2 regions of the Streptomyces sp. NPDC043878 genome follow, and region 2 is predicted to be linked to the other one. Evidence: riboswitches for the same ligand, from Rfam matches in the RefSeq annotation. Region 2 holds a riboswitch; the other holds the start of a gene.
The links. A riboswitch is a leader RNA that binds a small molecule or an ion and turns the genes downstream of it on or off. The one in region 2 is predicted to bind cobalamin.

Region 1: it holds a riboswitch for cobalamin, as region 2 does, so the genes downstream of both, AC07AZ_RS24780 (ribonucleoside-diphosphate reductase subunit alpha) here and AC07AZ_RS30240 (cobalamin biosynthesis protein) in region 2, are expected to answer to the same signal.

Annotation. Positions count from the first base shown of each region.
Region 1 is NZ_JBWKDW010000018.1:157,749-163,249, reverse strand. It holds gene AC07AZ_RS24790 (putative Ig domain-containing protein) at 1-729, opposite strand, end outside; gene AC07AZ_RS24785 (ribonucleotide-diphosphate reductase subunit beta) at 1,017-2,033, opposite strand; gene AC07AZ_RS24780 (ribonucleoside-diphosphate reductase subunit alpha) at 2,033-4,414, opposite strand; cobalamin riboswitch at 4,534-4,699, opposite strand; gene mctP (monocarboxylate uptake permease MctP) at 4,825-5,501, opposite strand, start outside.
Region 2 is NZ_JBWKDW010000026.1:57,815-63,315, forward strand. It holds gene AC07AZ_RS30220 (alpha/beta hydrolase) at 1-255, opposite strand, end outside; gene AC07AZ_RS30225 (class II aldolase/adducin family protein) at 360-1,088, opposite strand; gene AC07AZ_RS30230 (inorganic phosphate transporter) at 1,398-2,636, shown strand; gene AC07AZ_RS30235 (hypothetical protein) at 2,671-2,892, shown strand; cobalamin riboswitch at 3,027-3,165, shown strand; gene AC07AZ_RS30240 (cobalamin biosynthesis protein) at 3,267-4,247, shown strand; gene AC07AZ_RS30245 (cobyric acid synthase) at 4,244-5,501, shown strand, end outside.

The DNA.
Region 1 (5,501 bases), on a different contig from region 2:
GCCCCAGCTGTTGGAGACGAACTTCGCTCCCAGCGCGACGGCCTCGTTCTCGGCGGTGCCGAGGTCGGAGTCGTTCGCCGAACTGGCCTCGACCAGAATGATGTTGCAGTTGGGGCAGACCGCGCTGACCATGTCGATGTCCAGCGCCTCCTCACCCGCCCAGCCGGTGTCGTTGGTGGGCAGCGAGGTGGTCGAACCGGTCTGGCTGACCTGCTTGAAGCAGCCGTTGGCCTTGGTGCAGGCCGACAGTCCGAACTGGGAGCGGTAGGTGGCCAGGTCGGCGGCGGCGTTGGGGTCGTTGTAGGCGTCGACCACCGCGACCGTCAGACCGGAACCGCCGGTCGAGGGCAGGTTGTACGCGCTGTGCAGGTTGGCCGGGCTGAGGCCGGAGACCGCGGCGGCGGCGTCCGCGGAGACGGCCGCGGCCAGCCGCTGCCGGATGTCGGTGCGCCGCTGCGCGAAGCAGGAGGCGTGACCGGGGGCCGGGGTGCCGCACAGACGTGTGGTCGGCACCTTCTGCCCGGCCTTGCCGGTGGCGTGGACGGCCTGCGCCGAGGGGGCGGTGAGGGCCTTGGCGTTCTGGGTGGCGCGGGAGGTGTGGGTGGCGGCGGGCGCCGCGTGCGCCGGTGCCGCGACGAGCCCCGCGAGGCTGAGCGCGAGGGCGGGCAGGGCGGCGGCCAGGAGTCTTCGCGGGCTCCGCCTGGACTTACCGGTGTGCGTCTGACGCATGGGGTACTGCCTCCGTCGTGGGAGTGGGGATCTCGACGCTGGTGGCAGGCCTGTGACGCGCGTAGCGGCGGCGGGGCGCGATGCCGTCATGGGCATGACACTTCTGGCGTCCTGTGATGCCGCCGTGCGGTGTCGTTGTGGGTGACATGACAGAACGGCCAGAACGTATCCGGGGCCCGTGCGGCGCGGATAGCGGCGCCGGGAGAACTTTGCCGCTCCATAAGGGGTCCATGGACGGCCCATGGATGCTCCATGGGCCGTCCGAAGCCTGGGGGGCTTCCGGAGCGTCAGAAGTCCTCGTCGAGGTCGACCGTCCCCTCCACCGCGACCTGGTACGCCGACGGGCGCCGCTCGAAGAAGTTCGTCAGTTCCTGGACGCCCTGCAACTCCATGAAGGAGAAGGGGTTTTCGGAGCCGTAGAGGGGGGCGAAACCGAGCCGGGTGAGCCGCTGGTCCGCGACGCACTCCAGGTACTGGCGCATCGACTCGGTGTTCATGCCGGGCAGGCCGTCGCCGCAGAGGTCGCGGGAGAACTGCAGCTCCGCCTCGACGGCCTCCCGGATCATGTCCGTTACCTGGTCCCGGAGTTGGTCGTCGAAGAGGTCCGGCTCCTCCTTGCGGACGGTGTCGACCACCTCGAAGGCGAAGGACATGTGCATCGTCTCGTCGCGGAAGACCCAGTTCGTCCCCGTGGCCAGTCCGTGCAGCAGACCCCGGCTGCGGAACCAGTAGACGTAGGCGAACGCGCCGTAGAAGAAGAGGCCCTCGATGCAGGCGGCGAAGCAGATCAGGTTGAGGAGGAAGCGGCGGCGGTCGGCGCGGGTCTCCAGGCGGTCGAGTTTCTCGACCGAGTCCATCCAGCGGAAGCAGAACTCCGCCTTCTCGCGGATGGAGGGGATGTTCTCCACCGCCGCGAAGGCCGCCGCGCGGTCCTCCGGATCGGGCAGGTAGGTGTCCAGCAGCGTCAGGTAGAACTGGACGTGTACCGCTTCCTCGAAGAGCTGCCTGCTCAGATACAGGCGCGCCTCGGGGGAGTTGATGTGCTTGTAGAGGGTCAGCACCAGGTTGTTCGCCACGATGGAGTCGCCCGTCGCGAAGAACGCGACCAGCCGGCCGATCATGTGCTGCTCGCCGGGCGAGAGTTTCGCCAGGTCCGACACGTCGGAGGCGAGGTCGACCTCCTCCACGGTCCAGGTGTTCCTGATGGCGTCCCGGTAGCGCTCGTAGAAGTCGGGGTAGCGCATGGGACGCAGGGTGAGTTCGAAGCCCGGGTCGAGCAGGTTCTTGGTGGTGTCGGCGGTCATTACTGGCAGGCCTCGCAGGACTCGGGGTTCTCAAGGGAGCAGGCGACGGCGTCGGGGTCGGCGGCCTGCTGGAGGGGGACGGCGGGTTCCGGCTGTGCCTGGGCGCGGGCCGCGCGGGCGATGCGGGTCGCCGGGCGCGAGCGCAGGTAGTACGTCGTCTTCAGGCCCGACCGCCAGGCGTAGGCGTACATCGAGGAGAGCTTGCCGATGGTCGGTGTCTCCAGGAAGAGGTTCAGTGACTGGGCCTGGTCCAGGAACGGGGTGCGGGCGGCGGCCATGTCGATCAGGCCGCGCTGCGGGAGTTCCCAGGCCGTGCGGTACAGGGCGCGTACGTCCTCGGGGATCCAGGTGAAGCCGCTCACCGAGCCGTTCGCGTCGCGCAGCGCCTCACGGGTGCGCGCGTCCCAGACGCCCAGCTCCTTCAGGTCCCGCACCAGGTAGGAGTTGACCTGGAGGAACTCGCCCGACAGGGTCTCGCGCTTGAAGAGGTTGGAGACCTGCGGCTCGATGCACTCGTAGGCGCCGGCGATCGAGGCGATGGTGGCGGTGGGCGCGATCGCGAGCAGCAGCGAGTTGCGCATGCCGACGGCCGCGATCCGCTCGCGCAGGGCCGCCCAGCGCTCCGGCCAGGTGAACTCCGCGTCGAAGTGGTCGGGATGCAGCACGCCCCGGGCGGTACGGGTCTTGTCCCAGGCCGGCAGCGGGCCGTTGCGCTCGGCGAGGTCGGCGGACGCCTCGTACGCGGCGAGCATGACGCGCTCGGCGATGCGCGTGGACAGCGCCTTCGCGGCCGGTGAGTCGAAGGGCAGGCGCAGCTGGAAGAAGACGTCCTGGAGGCCCATGACGCCGAGGCCCACCGGGCGCCATCTGGCGTTGGAGCGGCCGGCCTGCTCGGTCGGGTAGAAGTTGATGTCGACGACCCGGTCGAGGAAGGTGACGGCGGTGCGGACCGTCGCGTCCAGCCGCTCCCAGTCGACGTCCCGGGCCGCCGGGTCCACGAACGCGCCCAGGTTGACCGACCCGAGGTTGCAGACCGCCGTCTCCCCGTCGTCGGTGACCTCCAGGATCTCGGTGCACAGGTTGGAGGAGTGGACCACGTGGCCGGGTTCGGCCGTCTGGTTGGCGGTGCGGTTGGCCGCGTCCTTGAAGGTCATCCAGCCGTTGCCGGTCTGCGCGAGGGTGCGCATCATGCGGCCGTACAGGTCGCGGGCCGGCAGGGTCCGGCGCGCGAGGCCCGCGGCCTCCGCCCGGCGGTAGGCGGCGTCGAACTCCGCGCCCCACAGGTCGACGAGTTCCGGCACGTCGGCGGGGGAGAACAGCGACCACTGGCCGTCCGTGTCGACCCGGCGCATGAACTCGTCGGGGACCCAGTGCGCGAGGTTGAGGTTGTGCGTACGGCGGGCGTCCTCGCCGGTGTTGTCGCGCAGTTCCAGGAACTCCTCGATGTCGGAGTGCCAGGTCTCCAGGTAGACCGCGGCGGCGCCCTTGCGCCGGCCGCCCTGGTTCACGGCGGCGACCGAGGCGTCCAGGGTCTTGAGGAACGGGACGATGCCGTTGGAGTGCCCGTTGGTACCCCGGATCAGTGAACCGCGGGCGCGGACGCGGGAGTAGGACAGGCCGATGCCGCCGGCGTGCTTGGAGAGGCGGGCGACCTGGTGGTAGCGGTCGTAGATGGAGTCCAGTTCGTCCAGCGGGGAGTCGAGGAGGTAGCAGGACGACATCTGGGGGTGGCGGGTGCCGGAGTTGAAGAGCGTGGGGGAGGAGGGGAGGTAGTCGAGCCGGCTCATGAGCCCGTAGAGCGCGGCGACCTCGTCCAGGGAGCGTGCGGTGTCGTCCTCCGCGAGGCCGCTGGCGACCCGCAGCATGAAGTGCTGCGGTGTCTCGATGACCTGACGGGTGATCGGGTGCCGGAGCAGGTAGCGGCTGTGCAGGGTGCGCAGGCCGAAGTAGCCGAAGCGGTCGTCGGCCCTGGGGTCGACGAGGGCGTCGAGGCGGTCGGCGTGGACGCGGACGAACTCGGCGGTGCGGTCGGCGAGAAGTCCCTCGCGGTGTCCGACCGCGACCGACTCGGTGAACGTGGTGACGCCCTGCGAGGCGGCTTCCGCGGTGATGCTCAGGGTGAGCAGCCGGGCGGCCAGCTTCGAGTAGGCGGGGTCCTCGGAGATGAGACCTGCCGCGGCCTCGGTCGCCAGCTCCCGCAGTTCCGCAGTGTCCGCCCGCGCGGACCGGCCGCGCAGGGCTGCGGCGGCGACCCGGCCGGGGTCGGCGTCGGGGAGGTCGGCGGTCAGCCCGGTCAGGGTCCGCAGCAGCGCGGCTCTGGGGCCGTCGTCGGCCACGGGGTCGGCTGTCGCTGAGGCCGGTTCGGCTGGCGCGATGGTCACGTGGGGCTCTCCCTCGCTCGGCACGGGGCCTTGCGGAAGGGGGCAGCTCGCGAGCGCGCGCGGCGTCGCGTCCACCGGCCCATTCCACGAGGCCCGGACGTCCTGGCGGCCCGGCCGGACGGCCGGGCGCCACTGTCGGCAGGTGCTCGGACTTGAGTCTCGTACGCGGATATGCGCGCATGAGTACACCGTTGCGGGACAGTTCCGGATTCGCACCGGATTCCCCTGCGGCGACAGCGAGCATGAGCATACATCTTGTGCCGGGCCGCAGTTGCACCCCCAGATGTTGTGTCCTGTCGGCTTCGGAGCGTGTCCGGGCGTCCACGGGCGGAGTGCGGCGGCGAGGTGGGGGACACGGCTGCGGGCCGCCGGAGACGCTCCGGCGCCCCGCTGTCGGACAGGTCCTCGGGTCAGTGCGCGGTGCCCGCCGTGGCCGGGGGCAGCTCCACCTCCACGCCCGGGTCGCCCGCGTCCGCCGTGTAGTCCTGCGGCCGGGTCTCGTCGATGCCGTCGGGGGCCTTCGCCGCCTTCAGCGCGAAGGTGAGGACCACCGTGACGACGAGGTTCAGCACGAACGCCGTCAGACCGATGTAGCCGATCTCCCCGATGCCGGGGATCTCCTTGGCCGAGCCGCCGAAGTGCTTCTGGGTGGGGGAGGCGACGCCGTACGCGGCGAAGGTGCCGTAGACCATGCCGACCGCCCAGCCGGCCAGCAGCGCCCAGCGGTGGAACCAGCGGGTGAAGAGGCCGCCGACCAGCGCCGGGAAGGTCTGGAGGATCCAGATGCCGCCCAGCAGCTGGAAGTTGATCGCCACCGTCTTGTCCATGGTCAGCACGAAGACCAGCGCGCCCACCTTCACCAGCAGCGAGACCAGCTTGGAGACCTTGGTCTCCTGCGCGGGTGTCGCGTCGGGCCTGATGAAGTCCCTGTAGATGTTGCGGGTGAAAAGGTTCGCGGCCGCGATCGACATGATCGCCGCCGGGACGAGCGCGCCGATGCCGATCGCGGCGAACGCGACGCCCGCGAACCAGTCCGGGAACATGTTCTCGAACAGCTGCGGGATCGCCAACTGCCCGTTGGTGACCT
Region 2 (5,501 bases):
GACGGGGCCGACCACGGCGTGCGTGCCGTCGCCGGCCAGGCCGTAGGTTCCGGGGCGCAGGGAGGCCAGGGACCGGGTGAGGACGATCTGCCCGGCGGCGGTGGCGTGCACGGTGAGGTGGGGTTCGGTGGGCAGCGGCCGGCCCGGCGGTGCCTTGAGCGCTGCGCCGCTGGCGTACCGGCCGGCCGCGACGCTTGCCGCGCCGGCCGCGAGGGCCACGGAGACGGCCGCGGCCGTCGCTTTGACTGTGCGCATCCGACCAGTGTCCTGGCCCGCCCCGTCCGCGGCCAGCGGGAGGACGGCCCGGAGTGATGTCCGGGGACGCGGCCTTGCGGGGGCGCGCCGGTACGGGACCCTGGTCAGGGCTGCCCGTAGCCGCGCAGCCGCTCCTGGGCCTCGGCCATCTGCCGCGGCGACAGGAGCGCCGGGTCCAGGCCGGGTACGGAGGACGCCGTCAGCCACAGGCGGCACATCCACTCCAGCTGGGCGGTGCGGTCGTACGCCTGGTCGAGGGTTGCGCCGTAGGTGATCGTGCCGTGGTTGCGCAGCAGGCAGCCGGAGCGGCCGGTCAGGGCGCGCAGCATGTTCTCGGCCAGCTCGGGGGTGCCGTACGTCGCGTAGGGGGCGACCCGGACGCTGCCGCCGAGGGCGCCGGCCATGTAGTGGATGGGCGGGAGTTCGGTGACGAGGGTGGACACGGCCGTGGCGTGCACGGCGTGGGTGTGGACGACGGCGCGGGCGTCGGTGGTGGTGTATACGGCCAGGTGCATCGGCAGTTCGCTGGTCGGCACGAGCGAGCCGAGCACCTGGCGGCCTTCGAGGTCCACGCCGACGACGTCGTCCGGGGTGAGCCGGTCGTAGGGGACGCCGGTCGGGGTGACCAGGACGGTGTCGCCGACGCGGACCGAGACGTTGCCCGAGGTGCCGACGACCAGGGCGTCCCGGACCGTTCTGCGGGCGGTCGCGACGAGGTCCGTCCAGGCGTCCGCCTCCTCGGGACGCGCGCGCCTGCCCCACGCCTCGCCGGCCTCGGGCACACCGTCCAGGCCACCCCGTGCGTCCCGCGGCTCCCGCCGTTGCTCTGCCATGCGGCGATCCTGCCAGGCGCGGGGGCCCCGTGCCGGGGACCGCGTGCACCACGCGCTGTGGGCGGCCCTCGCCACGCGCTGTGGGCGACGTCACTGCTCGATGTCGGCCGCCCGCGCACGCGTCGCGGGCGGTTCGCACCACGCGCTGTGGGCCGTCCGTGACAGGCCGGAGGCGGAAGCGCCGCCAGCGGGCCGGCCGGAGCGAAATCGCCTCACCAGGACACCCCGATGCCTGCCTCAGTTCATCTTCCGTTCACTCAGGTTGCTTACGGTCGTCCAGCCAATGACCTCGAACGATTGCCTGGGTAAATGGAAAACTTCTCGCTGATCCTCGCGATTGTGGTGGTAACCGCGCTCGCGTTCGATTTCACGAACGGTTTTCACGACACCGCCAACGCGATGGCCACGACCATCTCGACCGGTGCGCTCAAGCCCAAGGTCGCGGTGGCCATGTCCGCCGTGCTGAACCTTGTGGGTGCCTTCCTCTCCGTTGAGGTCGCCAACACGATCTCCAAGGGACTCGTCGACGAGTCCGGCATACGTCCCGAGGTCATATTCGCCGCCCTGGTCGGCGCGATCCTCTGGAACCTGCTGACCTGGCTGGTCGGACTCCCCTCCAGCTCCTCGCACGCCCTCATGGGCGGCCTGATCGGCGCCACCGTCGCCTCGGCGGGGTTCGGCGCGGTGCACGGTGACGCCCTGGTCACCAAGGTGCTGATCCCCGCGGTCGCCGCCCCGGTCGTCGCGGGCGCCGCCGCGTTCCTCGCCACGCGCCTGTCGTACACGCTCGGCAGGAAGGCCGACGGCAGGGCCGCCGCCAAGGGCTACCGCACGGGCCAGATCGCCTCCGCGGGCCTGGTCTCCCTGGCCCACGGCACCAACGACGCGCAGAAGACGATGGGCATCATCACCCTCGCCCTGGTCGCCGGCGGCGTCGTCTCCCCCGACTCCGACCCGCCCACCTGGGTCATCCTCTCCGCGGGCCTCGCCATCGCGCTCGGCACCTACCTCGGCGGCTGGCGCATCATCCGCACCATGGGCAAGGGCCTCACCGAACTCCAGCCGCAGCAGGGCTTCGCCGCCCAGACCAGCGCGGCCACGGTCATCCTGGCCTCCTCCCACCTCGGTTTCTCCCTGTCCACCACGCACTCCGTCTCCGGTTCGGTGATGGGCGCGGGCCTCGGGCGCAAGGGCGGCGTCGTGCGCTGGTCGACGGCCACCCGGATGTTCGTCGCCTGGGGCCTCACGCTCCCGGCCGCGGCCGTGGTCGGTGCTCTCGCCGAGTCCGTGACGGACCTCGGCGACTGGGGCACCGCGGTCGTCGCCGTCTTCCTGATCGCCTCCAGCGCCGCCATCTGGAAGCTGTCGCGGCGCGAGGTCATCGACCACAGCAACGTCAACGCCTCCGAGGAACCGGCCGGCGTGGTGACCACGGCGATCGCCGTCGTGGCCCCGCCGCCGGTGGGCACCGTCGCCGAGGACCTCACGGCCACGATCCCGGCCCCGGCCACCGAACCGGTGGTCCCGCCGGCCGCCACCACCGTCTGAGCCCCGCGCCCCCGGTTACGAAGGAAGAAGCAGCATGAAGATCGACTGGGCAGCCCTCGGCTCCGTCTTCGGGGTCAGCCTCGTGGTCACCGTGGCCCTCGTGGCCCTGTTCACCCTCGGCATCACCGGTCTCTCCCGCCGTGAACGCGCGGCGGCCCAGGGCGAGTCCGCGGCCCTCGCGGTCACCGGCGCGTACGTGTGCTTCGCGGCGTGCGCGGCGGCGGTGGCGTACGGCATCTCGCTGATCGTCGCCTGACCCGCCGCACCTGGACACCGAGTGGGGTGCGGGACGGATCTCCGTCCCGCACCCCACGTGTCTGTGACGCCTGGGGCCCCTCGTGTGTGGGCCTCGGCACACTCTCCCCGCGCAGGTCAACAGCAAGTTGACGGCCCTTCGGGGCCCGTGGTGGACTGCCGGAGCCATGTACGGCGGCAAGAGAGGAAGCCGGTGCGAATCCGGCGCGGTCCCGCCACTGTGACCGGGGTGTGAACCCCGGGAGCCAGGAACTCTCACCGCCGGTCTCGTCGAACCAGGGCGTGGACACCCTGAGTGAGGACACAGAGCCATGCTCGGCTGCCGTTCGAGGTCTGCCACCGGCGCTCCGCCCGACCCCTCGGCCGGCTGAGCCGATGCGTGCCGATCGCGTCTTCGCGTACGGCGCCGCCGCCGGCCTTCTCGCCGACCTGGTCCTCGGTGATCCTCGCCGTGGGCATCCGGTCGCCGCGTTCGGGCGGGCCGCCGGCGCCGTGGAACACCTGTTGTGGCGGGACCACCGGGGGTACGGCGTGCTGCACACCGCCGTCTGCGCCGGAGGCGTCGTCGGTCTGGCCGCCGTCGCCACTTCGGCGCTGCGGCCCTCCCCCGCCGCCTCCGTCGCCCTGACCGCCGCCGCCACCTGGGCCGTGGTGGGCGCCACCAGCCTCGGGCGCGAGGCGCGAGCCGTCGGCCGCGCCCTGGAGGCCGGTGACGTCGAGGCGGCCCGGGCCCGGCTGCCGCACCTGTGCGGGCGCGATCCGCAGGCCCTGGACGCCGACGGGATCGCGCGGGCCGTCGTGGAGTCCGTCGCGGAGAACACCTCGGACGCGGTCGTGGGGGCGCTGGTGTGGGGCGCGTTGGGCGGCGTGCCGGGACTCGTCGGGTTCCGGGCCGTCAACACCCTGGACGCGATGGTCGGGCACAGATCGCCCCGGTACCGGCGCTACGGATGGGCCTCCGCCCGGCTGGACGACCTCGCGGGCTGGCCGGGAGCGCGGCTGACCGCCGCCCTGACCGCCGTCGCGGGCGGGGACCCGCGGGGGGCCGTACGGGCCTGGCAGGCCGACGCGGGCCGGCATCCGAGCCCCAACGCCGGGCCCGTGGAGGCCTCGTTCGCGGGGGCGCTCGGTGTGCGGCTGGGCGGGACGTTGTCGTACGGCGGCCGGGTCGAGCGGCGGCCGGTGCTGAACGGGGAGGGACGTGCCGTGGAGGTACGGGACATCGAACGGGCCGCGCGGCTCTCCCGTCGCGTCGGCGTGCTCGCGCTCGGCGTCACCGTCGTCGCGCGGACGGCCGGTGTGCGGCTGTTCGCCGCGCGGGCCGGGAAGCGGGCCGGTAAGGGGGGCGCCTCGTGAACGGTGGTCTGCTGGTCGCCGGCACCACCTCCGACGCCGGCAAGAGCGTCGTGACCGCCGGGATCTGCCGTTGGCTGGTCCGGCAGGGGGTGCGGGTCGCGCCGTTCAAGGGGCAGAACATGTCCCTCAACTCGTTCGTGACGCGGGAGGGCGCCGAGATCGGCCGCGCGCAGGCCATGCAGGCGCAGGCGTGCCGCGTCGAGCCGACCGCGCTGATGAACCCCGTCCTGCTCAAGCCGGGCGGCGAACAGAGCAGTCAGGTCGTGCTGATGGGCCGGCCGGTGGGCGAGCTGAGCGCTCGCGGGTACCACGGCGGGCGGCAGCAGCAGTTGCTGGGGACCGTGCTCGACTGTCTCGCCGAGTTGCGGGGCACGTATGACGCGGTGATCTGTGAAGGGGCCGGCAGTCCCGCCGAGATCAACCTGCGGCGGACGGACATCGTGAACATGGGCATCGCGCGCCACGCGCGGCTGCCCGTGCTCGTCGTCGGCGACATCGACCGCGGGGGCGTCTTCGCCTCCTTCTTCGGCACGGTCGCCCTGTTGTCCCCCGAGGACCAGGAACTCGTCGCCGGGTTCCTCGTCAACAAGTTCCGCGGCGACGTCTCGCTGCTGGAGCCCGGCCTCGACATGCTGCACGGGCTCACCGGGCGGCGGACCTACGGCGTCCTGCCCTTCCGGCACGGCCTCGGCATCGACGAGGAGGACGGGCTGCGAGTCTCCCTGCGGGGGACCGTGCGCGAGTCGGACACCGCCCCGCCCGTCGGCGAGGACGTCCTGCGGGTCGCCGTCTGCGCGGTCCCGCTGATGTCCAACTTCACCGACGTGGACGCGCTGGCCGCCGAACCGGGTGTCGTGGTGCGGTTCGTGGACCGGCCCGAGGAACTCGCGGACGCCGACCTCGTCGTCGTCCCCGGCACCCGGGGCACCGTGCGGGCGCTGGAGTGGCTGCGGGAGCGGGGGCTGGCCGGGGCGATCGCCCGGCGGGCCGCCGAGGGCCGGCCCGTGCTCGGCGTCTGCGGCGGCTTCCAGATCCTCGGCGAGCACATCGAGGACGAGGTGGAGAGCCGGCAGGGGCACGTGCCCGGGCTCGGACTGCTGCCCGTACGCGTGCGGTTCGCCCGCGAGAAGACCCTCACCCGGCCCGCGGGCGAGGCCCTCGGCGAGCATGTCGAGGGGTACGAGATCCACCACGGGATCGCCGAGGTCACGGGCGGGGAGCCGTTCCTCGACGGCTGCCGGGTCGGTCAGACCT